2 regions of the Athalassotoga sp. genome follow, and region 1 is predicted to be linked to the other one. Evidence: riboswitches for the same ligand, from Rfam matches in the RefSeq annotation. Region 1 holds a riboswitch; the other holds the start of a gene.
The links. Region 1 has a riboswitch for cobalamin ahead of ACP5NR_RS01245 (ABC transporter substrate-binding protein). Riboswitches for the same ligand answer to the same signal wherever they lie in the genome.
Positions count from the first base shown of each region.

Region 1 (5,499 bases):
TCTTCTTAAAAGGTTTCTTGGTACGACGGTGCAGTTTCAATTTACAGACAGTTCAACGACAGTCGTAAAAAATGTACGCATACTTTCTTCGAATCCTATTATAATTCAAACAATTGACGGCGGAAAGGTATATTTCTCTCCGTCGGGTCAATTCATCTTTCCATCTCTTCCACAAATCGACTCTCAAAACTATTTTCTTGTTTCGACAAATGCTTCGTCCATTTCCTATTCTTACTTGACCAACGGGATAGGCTGGAAAGCCTATTACACGCTCAACGTGGATAACAGTTCTATGAACGGTGAAATAGAAATATGGAACAAAACGGATACGACTTTCAAAGATTTCAACCTTGCTTTTCTTTCTGGAAATCCATTCACATCAAACACTTCTCAGCCTCAAATGACAAAAACTTTCGCTGCCGCGTATACGCCTTCGCCTTCAATGCCACAGGTGCAAAGTGTCGAAGGATATAAAATTTACAATTACGGTAAGGTAGACGAACTTGATTCGAACAATGCGATCTTTCTGCCTTTGTTTTCCAAAAACGTGAAATTGGCTAAATTGAACATCGTCTACAATCCATCGCAAAATCTCACAAATGCCGTTCAAGTTGTAAAAATAGATCATGACTTTGCCATACCGGCAGGTGTGGTCAGCCTTTACACGACAAAAGATGGCATGACTTACTTCCTTGGACAGACAAACATCACCGATACGGCATCGATGGTTTCGCTTGACCTTCAATACGGTCAGAATTTTGATTTGAGTGCAAAACAAGTCGAAACTCAAAGAACGATGGTCACAAAAGACCTTTACGGTTATACCTATCAGATAACGGCCGTTAATTCATCTTCAAATACCCAAAGTTTATGGATATACATTTCAATTCCGCCAGATGCGATTGTAACTTCAACTCCGACAGGCATTCAATTTGAAAGACCATCGACAACGCAGATACGTTTTCTTGTTGATTTAAAACCAAATTCGGAGGAAGTGTTCACTTACGGATTACAAACAAGTTATTGAGGAACTTAAAAGACTCAGAACTTTTATGGTGAGCCGTCGGAGGACGGCTCACATAGAAAGAATGGAAGAAGATGCGGTGATTTTGGCAGAGAAACACAATATCGATCTGGAAAAATTGATGATTTGCGTTGACGCACATGATCTTTTTCGCGATGTCGATCCAGCCAAACTGAAAAAAATGGCCATTGCATGGAACATCGGAATGACACAAATTGAGGAACGCCTTCCAATTTTACTTCATGGCAAAATCTCGGCCGAATATCTGAGAAGACGTTTCAAGATAACAGATGAAGAAATTCTTAACGCCGTTGCTTATCATACATCCGGAATTCCCACCAATTCAACGATTGTCATGGCGATGCTTATACTTGACTCAACCGAATCGGGAAGAGAATTTGAAGGTGTTGAAGAATTAAGATCGATATCGATGAATTCTTTAATTAAAGGATATGAGGCCATAATCAAAAACAAACTCATTTATGCCGTTACAAATGATCTTTTGGTGTTACCGGAAACAGTCGACACTTGGAACAGTTTAAGGGGATAAAATTGAAAAATTTAATTCTTGTCTTATCCGTAATTTCTCTGGCATTTGGAATTTTTATTTTTTCTATTTTGCTTTATCCTTTTTTTCAAATGGGATTTAGCACCATAGCAAATGAATATCCAAACTCTAAAGTTTACATGCTTTCTTTGATAGTAGACAATTCTGGCATTTCTTCCGTAGAGATAGTCGGCATGGATCTTACGACTAAAAATCTTGTAATAGTAAGTGTTCCAAAAGACCTTACGTTTAACGGACAGACTATCTCAAACATTTATCAAACGTACGGGATAAAAAAGATGGAAGAGGCCATTGAAAAAGGAAGCGGAATTAAACTTACAGATTACATGATATCAACGAAAAGTAGCCTTAAAAATTATGAAAGCGGGTTAAATTACAACACCATAGGTGATTTTTTAAACAACCTTGAAAAAAATTCCAAATTAGGAGATCCCATCTCGATCTTTTATGCTTTCAACAGTTTTTCGAATAATTTCACAAGTACCATAACACTCACGAGATTCATAAGACTTTTGAGATTTATCCAGACAAAGCCGGTTATTTCAACCATATCTTATCCTTCGATCTATCTCAACGGTTCTATTGTAACGGATGAAGGAGAATTGAAAAATTTTTCGATGGAAATGGAAAATTGTGCTCCATTTCATAATCCGTTCTCTATAAAACCTGTGATCGTGAATTGTACCGGTGAAGACACGTCAATTTTTTATCAAGATAACTGGGGTAAATGGTCTAAGAACGGCTACAATTTTGAGATAATTCCCGAAACATGTGACGACTTTTCTGGAGAAAACCTTGTGCTTGTCCTTTCAGATGCCGCATGGAAGACGTCTGCGCTTAAGTCTGCTTTGTCAAAGATATACCCTAAATTGGATTTTAAATTTATGAACGAAAATGATCCGAACTTTTTGAAAAATTACTACATGATAAGCAACTGGGCTGCTTCAAACAGGTATTACACGCTCGGAAATTATGATTTTGTAGTTTTGCTTGGATCTTAAACTATACTAAATCTCTTTTAAAAGTGAAATGCAAATTTAATTTTGGCGGAGAGCAGGATGAAGTGCACAACTCAACTTGAATTAGTTCTGATTTTGTGGTAGAATTTTTTTGAAACAGGTTTTGAATAGGGAAGTTCGGTGAAAATCCGACGCGGTCCCGCCACTGTAACCGGAAACGATGTCTGCAAAATGCCACTGGGAAACTGGGAAGGCGCAGATTGAGGATGACCCGGAAGTCAGGAGACCTGCCTGTTTCGAATCGAACCTGATTTAACACTCGGGAAAGTGTTTGGTATGGTAAAAATGGGAACCAGCCGACTTTTTGTCGGCATTAATTTTTTTAAGGAGGGATTTTTGTGAAAAGATTTGTCGTTTTATCGTTGATTTCAGTGCTTTTCGTAATGGCAGTCTTTGCGTCTTACTATCCTGTGACACTCGTTGATGATGCAGGTAATGTGGTAACCATTCAAAGTACACCGATGAGGGTTATCGATGCCGCTCCATCTGTAACGGATTTCATGTTGAAACTTGGTTATGCCGACAGAATAGTGGGCGTTACACAGTATGATGCTTACACAAAGGCACAGAACATAGGGTTACTTTATCCTCTTGATCTTGAAAAAATAATTTCTTTGAAACCGGATATAGTTTTTCTCTTCGGTGGCTTTCAACTTCCCCAATATGCAAGCCTGAAAAAATTAGGCGTAACGTCTTTTGTGCTGAATGCCAACAGCCTTAACGGTGTTTACCGTGACGTCATGGATGTTGCGACTATCATGGGAGATCCACAAAGAGGAGAAATGCTTGTCAACAAATTGCAATCTGTGGAATCAAAGATTGAAAATGCCGCTTATACAATCCCGCTCGATAAAAGACCAACCGTTTTCTATGGAACACCGGGAAAAGAAATATGGACGGCTGGAATGGGTTCTTTTTTAAATGAGATAATATCTTTGGCCGGTGGTGTGAATATAACAGGTAATTATGCCGGACCAAATGGTTGGTTACCTGTCAGTCCTGAATTTGTTGTTGCCCAAAATCCGGATATAATTTTGGTTCCATATTATGTGTCCGGAGGAGAAAAGGCTGCGATAGAACAGTTTGATACATATCCTCCATTTGCAGATCTTAAAGCCGTCAAGATGGGACATGTCTATGCGATAAATGGGAATATCGCATCCCAGCCGAATACCCAACTTATAGATTTGCTTCAGGAGATTTACGATATTTTCCAGAAATGGTGAAAAATTCAAGGGAAAAGATCTTTTGGATCGCGCTTCCCTTTATTTTGATATTCATCCTTGCAAATATCGCGTTTGGCCCCGTTTACATACCTGTACTTGAAGTTTTCAAAGCACTTGTCGGAATGAAAGTGCCGTCGACGGATAAAATCATAATTCTTCAATTGAGACTTCCAAGAATTTTGCTTGGATTGGGAGTGGGAGCGGCACTTTCTGTAACGGGTAATGCTTTTCAAGCCATGTTGAAAAATCCTTTGGCAGATCCTTATATCCTTGGTGTTTCATCCGGTGCTGCCTTCGGAGCAATTCTTGCCAACGTGATAGCACAACTTTATTATCCGAATTTTGTCTTTTACATGTGGATCTTTGCCTTTGTTTTTGGTCTTGTTGCTACCGGCCTAACTTATTTCGTGTCAAGAAGAGGAGGGAAACTTCCAACGACAGAATTGATATTAAGCGGGGTCATAGTCAACCTTATGTTTGGAGCAGGAGTTACATTTTTGATAGTTTACGGATGGAGAGACGTCCAAGTGACTTCTTTTTGGTTGCTTGGAAGCCTTTCCGGAGCCGGATGGCATGACGTAATCCTTGTGGGAATTTCTTCTATTGCCTCTGTGATTTTTTTCATGTCTATAAGCAAATATCTCAATGCCATGGTTGCAGGCGAAGAAGAGGCGGCGTACCTTGGAGTTAACGTTGAAATGATGAAATTGATGATATTTGTCGTAGGTACACTCGTGACGGCCATTGCCGTTTCAACATCTGGCATAATAGGATTTGTAGGGCTTATAATGCCTCACATGTCAAGAAGACTTTTTGGGTCGGATCATAAAATTTCAATGCCTGCATCTGCCATTTTAGGCGGAACCTTTATCGTTGCTTGTGATACGGTTGCAAGAACTGCTTTTACCCCATCCGAAATGCCGATAGGGACGATAACGGCACTAATTGGAGCGCCGATCTTCATATACATTTTGAGGAGGCGAGTGCAGAATGTTTGAATTTTTGAAAATTGAGAATGTATCTTATTCCTATCCTAAATCTTCAAAAAACGCGATCGATAAGGTCAATTTTACCGTTAGAAAAGGAGAAATAATCGGCGTAATAGGTCCAAACGGATCTGGGAAAACGACGCTGATGAAGTCCATCCTTAACATGATCGACTATAAAGGAAATATAAAGTTTTACGATCAAGAGATAAAAAAGATTCCGAGAAGATCGCTTTCAAAAAAGATCGGCGTTGTTGCCCAGGAATTCGCACCGATTTACGATATGAAAGTTTCTGAGATAGTTGAGATGGGGAGAACACCTTACACAAATCTTTTTGGAGATCTTTCCCGGGAAGACAAAAAGCACATTGAAATTGCCTTCGAAGACCTCAACATTCACCATCTCAAAGACAGAATGTTTTACTCTTTAAGTGGCGGAGAACGTCAAATAGTTTACGTTGCGAAAGTTTTTGCGCAAAATCCAGATCTTTTTCTCCTTGATGAGGCTACCGTTCATCTTGACATAGGTAATGCCCAGCATCTGCTTTTGAAGATGAAAGAAAGGGTCAAAAAGTTTGGATCCACGGTTATATCGACATTTCACGATATAAACCAGGCCTCTGCCTTTTCCGACAGAATAATAATCATGAAATCCGGCAAAATATACGCGATCGGC
Region 1 covers NZ_JBMFWB010000002.1:97,024-102,522, forward strand. Annotated here, with positions in the region: gene ACP5NR_RS01230 (hypothetical protein) at 1-1,027, shown strand, start outside; gene yqeK (bis(5'-nucleosyl)-tetraphosphatase (symmetrical) YqeK) at 1,053-1,574, shown strand; gene ACP5NR_RS01240 (hypothetical protein) at 1,577-2,593, shown strand; cobalamin riboswitch at 2,693-2,860, shown strand; gene ACP5NR_RS01245 (ABC transporter substrate-binding protein) at 2,950-3,837, shown strand; gene ACP5NR_RS01250 (FecCD family ABC transporter permease) at 3,834-4,835, shown strand; gene ACP5NR_RS01255 (ABC transporter ATP-binding protein) at 4,828-5,499, shown strand, end outside.

Region 2 (5,499 bases), on a different contig from region 1:
ATCTCGTTGCCGTTTAGATTTGCCAGAAATTTTTCTGTTTCTTCTTTCGAATCAACGCCATGATACATGAGATTTCCAATCCATGTGGTCATACAATCGATGACACACGTATCGTAATGCACGGTCATCTTCAAAGTTTTCCACAGATAAAGCGGTTCCTCAAAAGTATCGAAGGTTTCTTTTCTGTCCCTTTTATGCGTTTCTATTCTCGATCTCATCTCGTCGTCAAATGGTTCAGCCGTTGCTATGAAGGCCTTCTTTTCCTTATGCATGGCAAGTTCGATCGCAAAATTGCTCTTTCCGGATCTTTCTCCGCCCGTTATAAGTATCACTTGATCACCTTCCTTAGCGATTCAAAAAGTCTTTCATTTTCTTCCGGCTTTCTTATGGATACCCTTATCCTGTCGTAAAGGCCGAAACTTTCGCAATTTCTCACATGAATTCCCAATTTGTCGAGATTTTTTTGTGCCTCATGTGCATTTTTAACCTTTAGAACGCCAAAGTTGGCATCCGTGAAGATTCCGAAATTTTCGAATTTTTTTGATTCAGCCTTTATCGATTGCATGCTTTTGAGAAGAAAAGTTCCATCATCTTCGATCAAAAATTCAACGAAAGCGTATCCGCAACTTCCCAATGCCCACGGTGATCTGTATTTTTCAAAATGCTTTTTGAAGTTTTCGGTTTTAACGTATCCTGCTCTTACTCCCGGCATTCCATAAGATTTCGTAAAACTTCTCACGACGATGATGTTTGGGTGATCAACGTTCCATCTTGATTTCTCGTCAACGAAATCAACGAAGGCTTCATCCAGCACAATCGTCACCTTATTCGCAAGATCTTCGAGATCGTCACGCATTTTGAGATATTTTCCCGTCGGATTGCTGGGATTACCCAGTATGATCACACTTTTTCCGTTATTCGACAAATTTTTTGCAAGATCGAAAGCGCTATCGAGATCCAGATCAATTTCATTCTTAGGCGGTACTTTGAAGACGCGCTTTGCCGTGTAAGATGCAATTCTTTCATACTCTCCGTAAGACGGAAGCGGAATTACGACGTTTGCGTCATTCATGATTGTAAAACCAACGATCTGAAATGCTTCAGTCGCTCCTGCGAGAATAACGGTGTCTTTGCCAAATTTTTCTTTGAATCTTTCTTCAATCCATTCCACGTAAAGATATTTGTTTGAAATTTCTGCGCAACGCTTGAAAAGTCGATCTTTCCATGCTGGTATGTAAGGATTTACCGATATGGAAAAATCTATAACGCTTTCATCCATAGTACCGCCGTGAAATTCCATCTATCTTGCCACCGTTAAAAGAAAAAATACCGATATAATTATTAAAACCGAAAAAGCGTAAATTCTTAATCCCCTATCCAAATCTTCAATTTCAGGTTCTCTGCCTTCGAATTCATAAACTCCGTGCTTTTCAAATTTAACTCCAAGTATTCCGGAGAATGCACTCATCGGATATGTACCGTTTATCTTTATCGGGCCGTATTTGAAGATGGATCTAAACGCTTTTTTTGGAGAAAACAGGGCAAAAAATGTTGCCGTCAATCTTGACGGAATGAAGTTCAGCGCATCATCGGTACGTGCGGCGGCTTTTCCAAACCATTCAAACTTTTGGGTGTGATATCCGATCATCGCATCCATCGTGTTAACCACCCTGTAAACCAAAGCACCCGGCAATCCAAAGAGTGTGTAATAAAAAAGAGGTGCCGTTATGGAGTCAGATGTGTTTTCTGACAAACTCTCAAGTGCTGCCGATATAAGATGCCATCTGTCAAGTTTTGACGTATCCCTGCTTACTATCATAGAAACAGAATGTCTCATTTTTTCATCATCTTCTACCCTGCACCTTTTAACATGGGCATACAATCCGCGGATCGAAAAAGTTGATTTTAAAAGCAATGCCTGCGTTAAGATCCCTATGAGACCGGGAATAAACATGATCGAAATTCCGACGGAAGCCCATATTGCAACATTTAGGATCAAAAGCATTGTGCCGTAAATAAACCTTACAGCATTTGACTTTGCATCTTTATCGAAATATTTGACGAGCTTTCCCATCCAAACGACCGGATGAATGGCATTCGGATATTCGCCTATCAAAAGATCTATCATCAAGGCTAAAAGGAAAGTCAACGGATCCGGCATAAAAAATTTCATATCAATTTTTCTATGCTCTTCACGTCAATGTTTGATTCAAAAAGATCTGTGAATCTGTCTATTTCCTCTGTAAGGGATGATGTTATTATCTTTCTTTCTTCAAGACCTTTTTCTCTTCTTACCATGTTCAAAAATTCTTGGGTAAAATCGAAATTTCTGAAAAGGCCGTGAAAATACGTTCCAAAGATCTTACCTTTAACGTAGCCATCTTCATAATTCGAATTCTTCCCATTTACATTCTCAACCACGGCAAAAGGGGAAATCGAAGAGGTGTAACGCGAAATTCCGTGGTGAACTTCATATCCTTCTATTTCAATGTCATTTCCGGTAAACTTTTCGTGGCCCTTAAGGTTTGATATACGTTTTTCTTCCACAAATTCAGTTTTCACAGGTACAAGATTCATGCCTTCAACACGTCTTTGACCATCCGAAATTTCTTCTCCGATCATCTGATAGCCTCCGCATATGCCGACTACGTACGATCCTCTTTTGGCGGCCGATTTTATCTCAGAATCGAGTCCTCTTTCTTTTAACCATTCTAAATCTTCAATTGTCATCTTCGTGCCCGGTATCACAACGATATCTCCATCCAATTTTCCATTTTCAATGAAGTGAACACGGGTATTCCAAAGCAAAGGATCGAAATCGTCGAAGTTTGAAATATGTGGAAGATGAATTACATCAACCGAAAGATCGCCTTCTCCATCTTTTTCCCAATCTATCATGGAATCTTCTTCCGGTATTTTGTGCTTGATGTAGGGCATAGTTCCAAAAAATTCGATGTTATACTTTCTCGCGAGTCTTTCAGGATAATCTTCAAGCAGCGACTTGTCTCCCATGAATTTGTTGAAAATATATCCTTTGACAAATTTCTTTTCATCTTCTTCGAGTAATTCAATTGTTCCGGTTATTTGAGCGAAAGCGCCGCCCCTTTCTATGTCAGCGACAAGAATCACTGGGGCATTTACCGATTGGGCTATTTTCATGTTGACGATATCGCGATCTTTGATGTTTATCTCCGCAGGACTTCCGGCACCCTCTATTACGACCAGATCATGGGTATTCATCAAAGCACGCAAAGCATCAACGCTTAGCGAGAGCAATTCGGCTTTTTTCGATTTCATGTAATCTTTTGCACCTGAATACCCATAGGGCTTGCCAAGCACGATGATCTGCGATCCGTTCGTCTCGGGTTTCAAAAGGATTGGATTCATCTTTACCGAAGGTATCTCTTCACACGCTATCGATTGAACGTATTGAGATCTTGCCATTTCACCGCCTTCTATGCTTACGGCCGAATTCAAAGACATGTTTTGAGATTTAAAAGGTGCAACCGTCAATCCCATCCTTTTGAAATGTCTGCAAAGGGCTGCCACGATAAGAGATTTTCCAACACCGGAAGATGTCCCCTGAACCATCAAAACCGACACATCATACCTCTATGCCAGTTCTTTGCCCGACGCCTTTTGTGTAATAATGCTTTACTTCGTGCATTTCGGTCACAAGATCGGCCATATCCATTATCTTTTGAGTTGCGTATCTTCCAGTCAAAACTACCTCTGTGTTTTGAGATTTTGAATTCAGCAAATCGATGACATCTTTTTCGGAGATAAGGCCAAGGTAAACAGCCACATTTAACTCATCAAGTATGACAATATCGTATTTTCCGGAAGACACCTTTTCTCTTGCCAGATTCAACGTCTTTAAAGCGGCATCGATGTCTTTTTTTTCGGGCTTTCCTATTATGAATTCCGGTAGTCCTCCTTGAAAGAATTCTATTTTGAGTTCTTCAAAGGCTTTCATCTCGCTTGTGTACCTGCCTTTGACAAATTGGATAAATGAAATTTTGAGCCCCGCTCCGAAAGCCCTCATGCACAAACCTATTGCAGCCGTTGTTTTTCCTTTGCCATTTCCCGTGTAAACTTGAATGTATCCCTTTTCCAATTCAATCACCTTCCTAAAAAAAATAAAGACCGACAAAATGTCGGCCGATTCCCTTTTGATCATGCCAATACTTCCTCGAGTTATGGTCAACAGGCAGGTCTTCTGGCTTCCGAGTCATTCTCCCTTTGCGCCTTCCCAGTTTCCCAGTGGCATCTTGCAAAGATCGTCTTCGGTTACAGCGGCGGGACCGCGTCGGTTTTTCACCTAACTTTCCTTTTGAACAAAGTACCTGTTGAATGACATGCTCCAACCACTTATAGAAGTAGGGGCTTCTCGCTCAATAGCACTCCTGTGCTAAGTATCAACGAACTATCCCCGTGTGCCCCACGGTTCTCAAAATCATGACCAAGTATGTGTAATACTGATTATAGCGTAGCACCTTAGAAAGGAAATGTCAAGATGTTATATACCAAACAAAATTCAAATTTCGACAGGACGGTAAAACATGGACCTTTCACATTCGAAAGAGTGTAAATTTTGCAAATGGAGATCCGCTGAATGCCGATGCTGTTGTTTATTCGGTTGAACGTGTCTTACAGTTGAAAAAATCTCCGGTTTGGCTTTTCGAGTCGCTTGGTCTGAATTCAGACAACATGAATGAAATGGTAAAAAAGATTGACGATTATACCGTTCAGATGAACCGACTTCCTCGCTTGATGTCACAACAAAGACAAACTTGTAGGTATACCCGGGAGCGTTCCTGATCTCGTCAAACCTCCGGCCGGATGTAGATTTCATTCAAGATGTCCTTACGCAAAGGAAATATGCAAAGTGGAAGAGCCTCAATTTTTTGAAATATCAGAAGGTCATCTTGTCAAATGCCATTTTCCTTTGAACAAAAGATGATTTGATCCGTCTAATGTAGTGAAATACCCCCTATCCCCCTTAATTATAGAAAAGAGCCCTTTATTAGGGCTCTTATTTTTTTAAAAATTATATACTGAACCAGTTTTAAATTCCGAATAATCGCTCCGGCAGGTGTCCCTAATGGCAGGTAGAAAAAACAGAGATTAGGGATCAGACATTAGAGAAATTTGTGACGCGTAACGCGTGATCCGTAATCAGAAAAACTTTTCATCTCACCCTTTACTGTTTACTCGTCACTGTTCGCTGATCGTGGCATCCTGCTCTCCGCCAAACTCAAATTTGCATTTCACTTTTAAAGAAATTAAATCAGACCAAAGTTCATTAACAAAAGCCAAAGAAATGAAAGTCCCACTCCGGCCAAAGGACTTATAATCCATGTTTTATCGAATTTTCTGTATCTTATCAACCTGTAAATCAACATTCCGGCAAGCACTATCGCCAAATACCACCATTGAAGTGCCATTATGAATATGAAGATCAGAATTCTTTCAAAATTTCCATCTGCATCGTTGGAT
Region 2 covers NZ_JBMFWB010000003.1:87,144-92,642, reverse strand. Annotated here, with positions in the region: gene cobU (bifunctional adenosylcobinamide kinase/adenosylcobinamide-phosphate guanylyltransferase) at 1-332, opposite strand, end outside; gene ACP5NR_RS01800 (aminotransferase class I/II-fold pyridoxal phosphate-dependent enzyme) at 329-1,300, opposite strand; gene cbiB (adenosylcobinamide-phosphate synthase CbiB) at 1,301-2,173, opposite strand; gene ACP5NR_RS01790 (cobyric acid synthase) at 2,170-3,591, opposite strand; gene cobO (cob(I)yrinic acid a,c-diamide adenosyltransferase) at 3,605-4,117, opposite strand; cobalamin riboswitch at 4,193-4,365, opposite strand; gene ACP5NR_RS01780 (ABC transporter substrate-binding protein) at 4,522-4,821, shown strand; partial or broken gene ACP5NR_RS01775 (oligopeptide/dipeptide ABC transporter ATP-binding protein) at 4,784-4,963, shown strand; gene ACP5NR_RS01770 (hypothetical protein) at 5,286-5,499, opposite strand, start outside.
Region 2: linked by a shared signal. The riboswitch ahead of cobO (cob(I)yrinic acid a,c-diamide adenosyltransferase) and the one ahead of ACP5NR_RS01245 (ABC transporter substrate-binding protein) in region 1 are both predicted to bind cobalamin.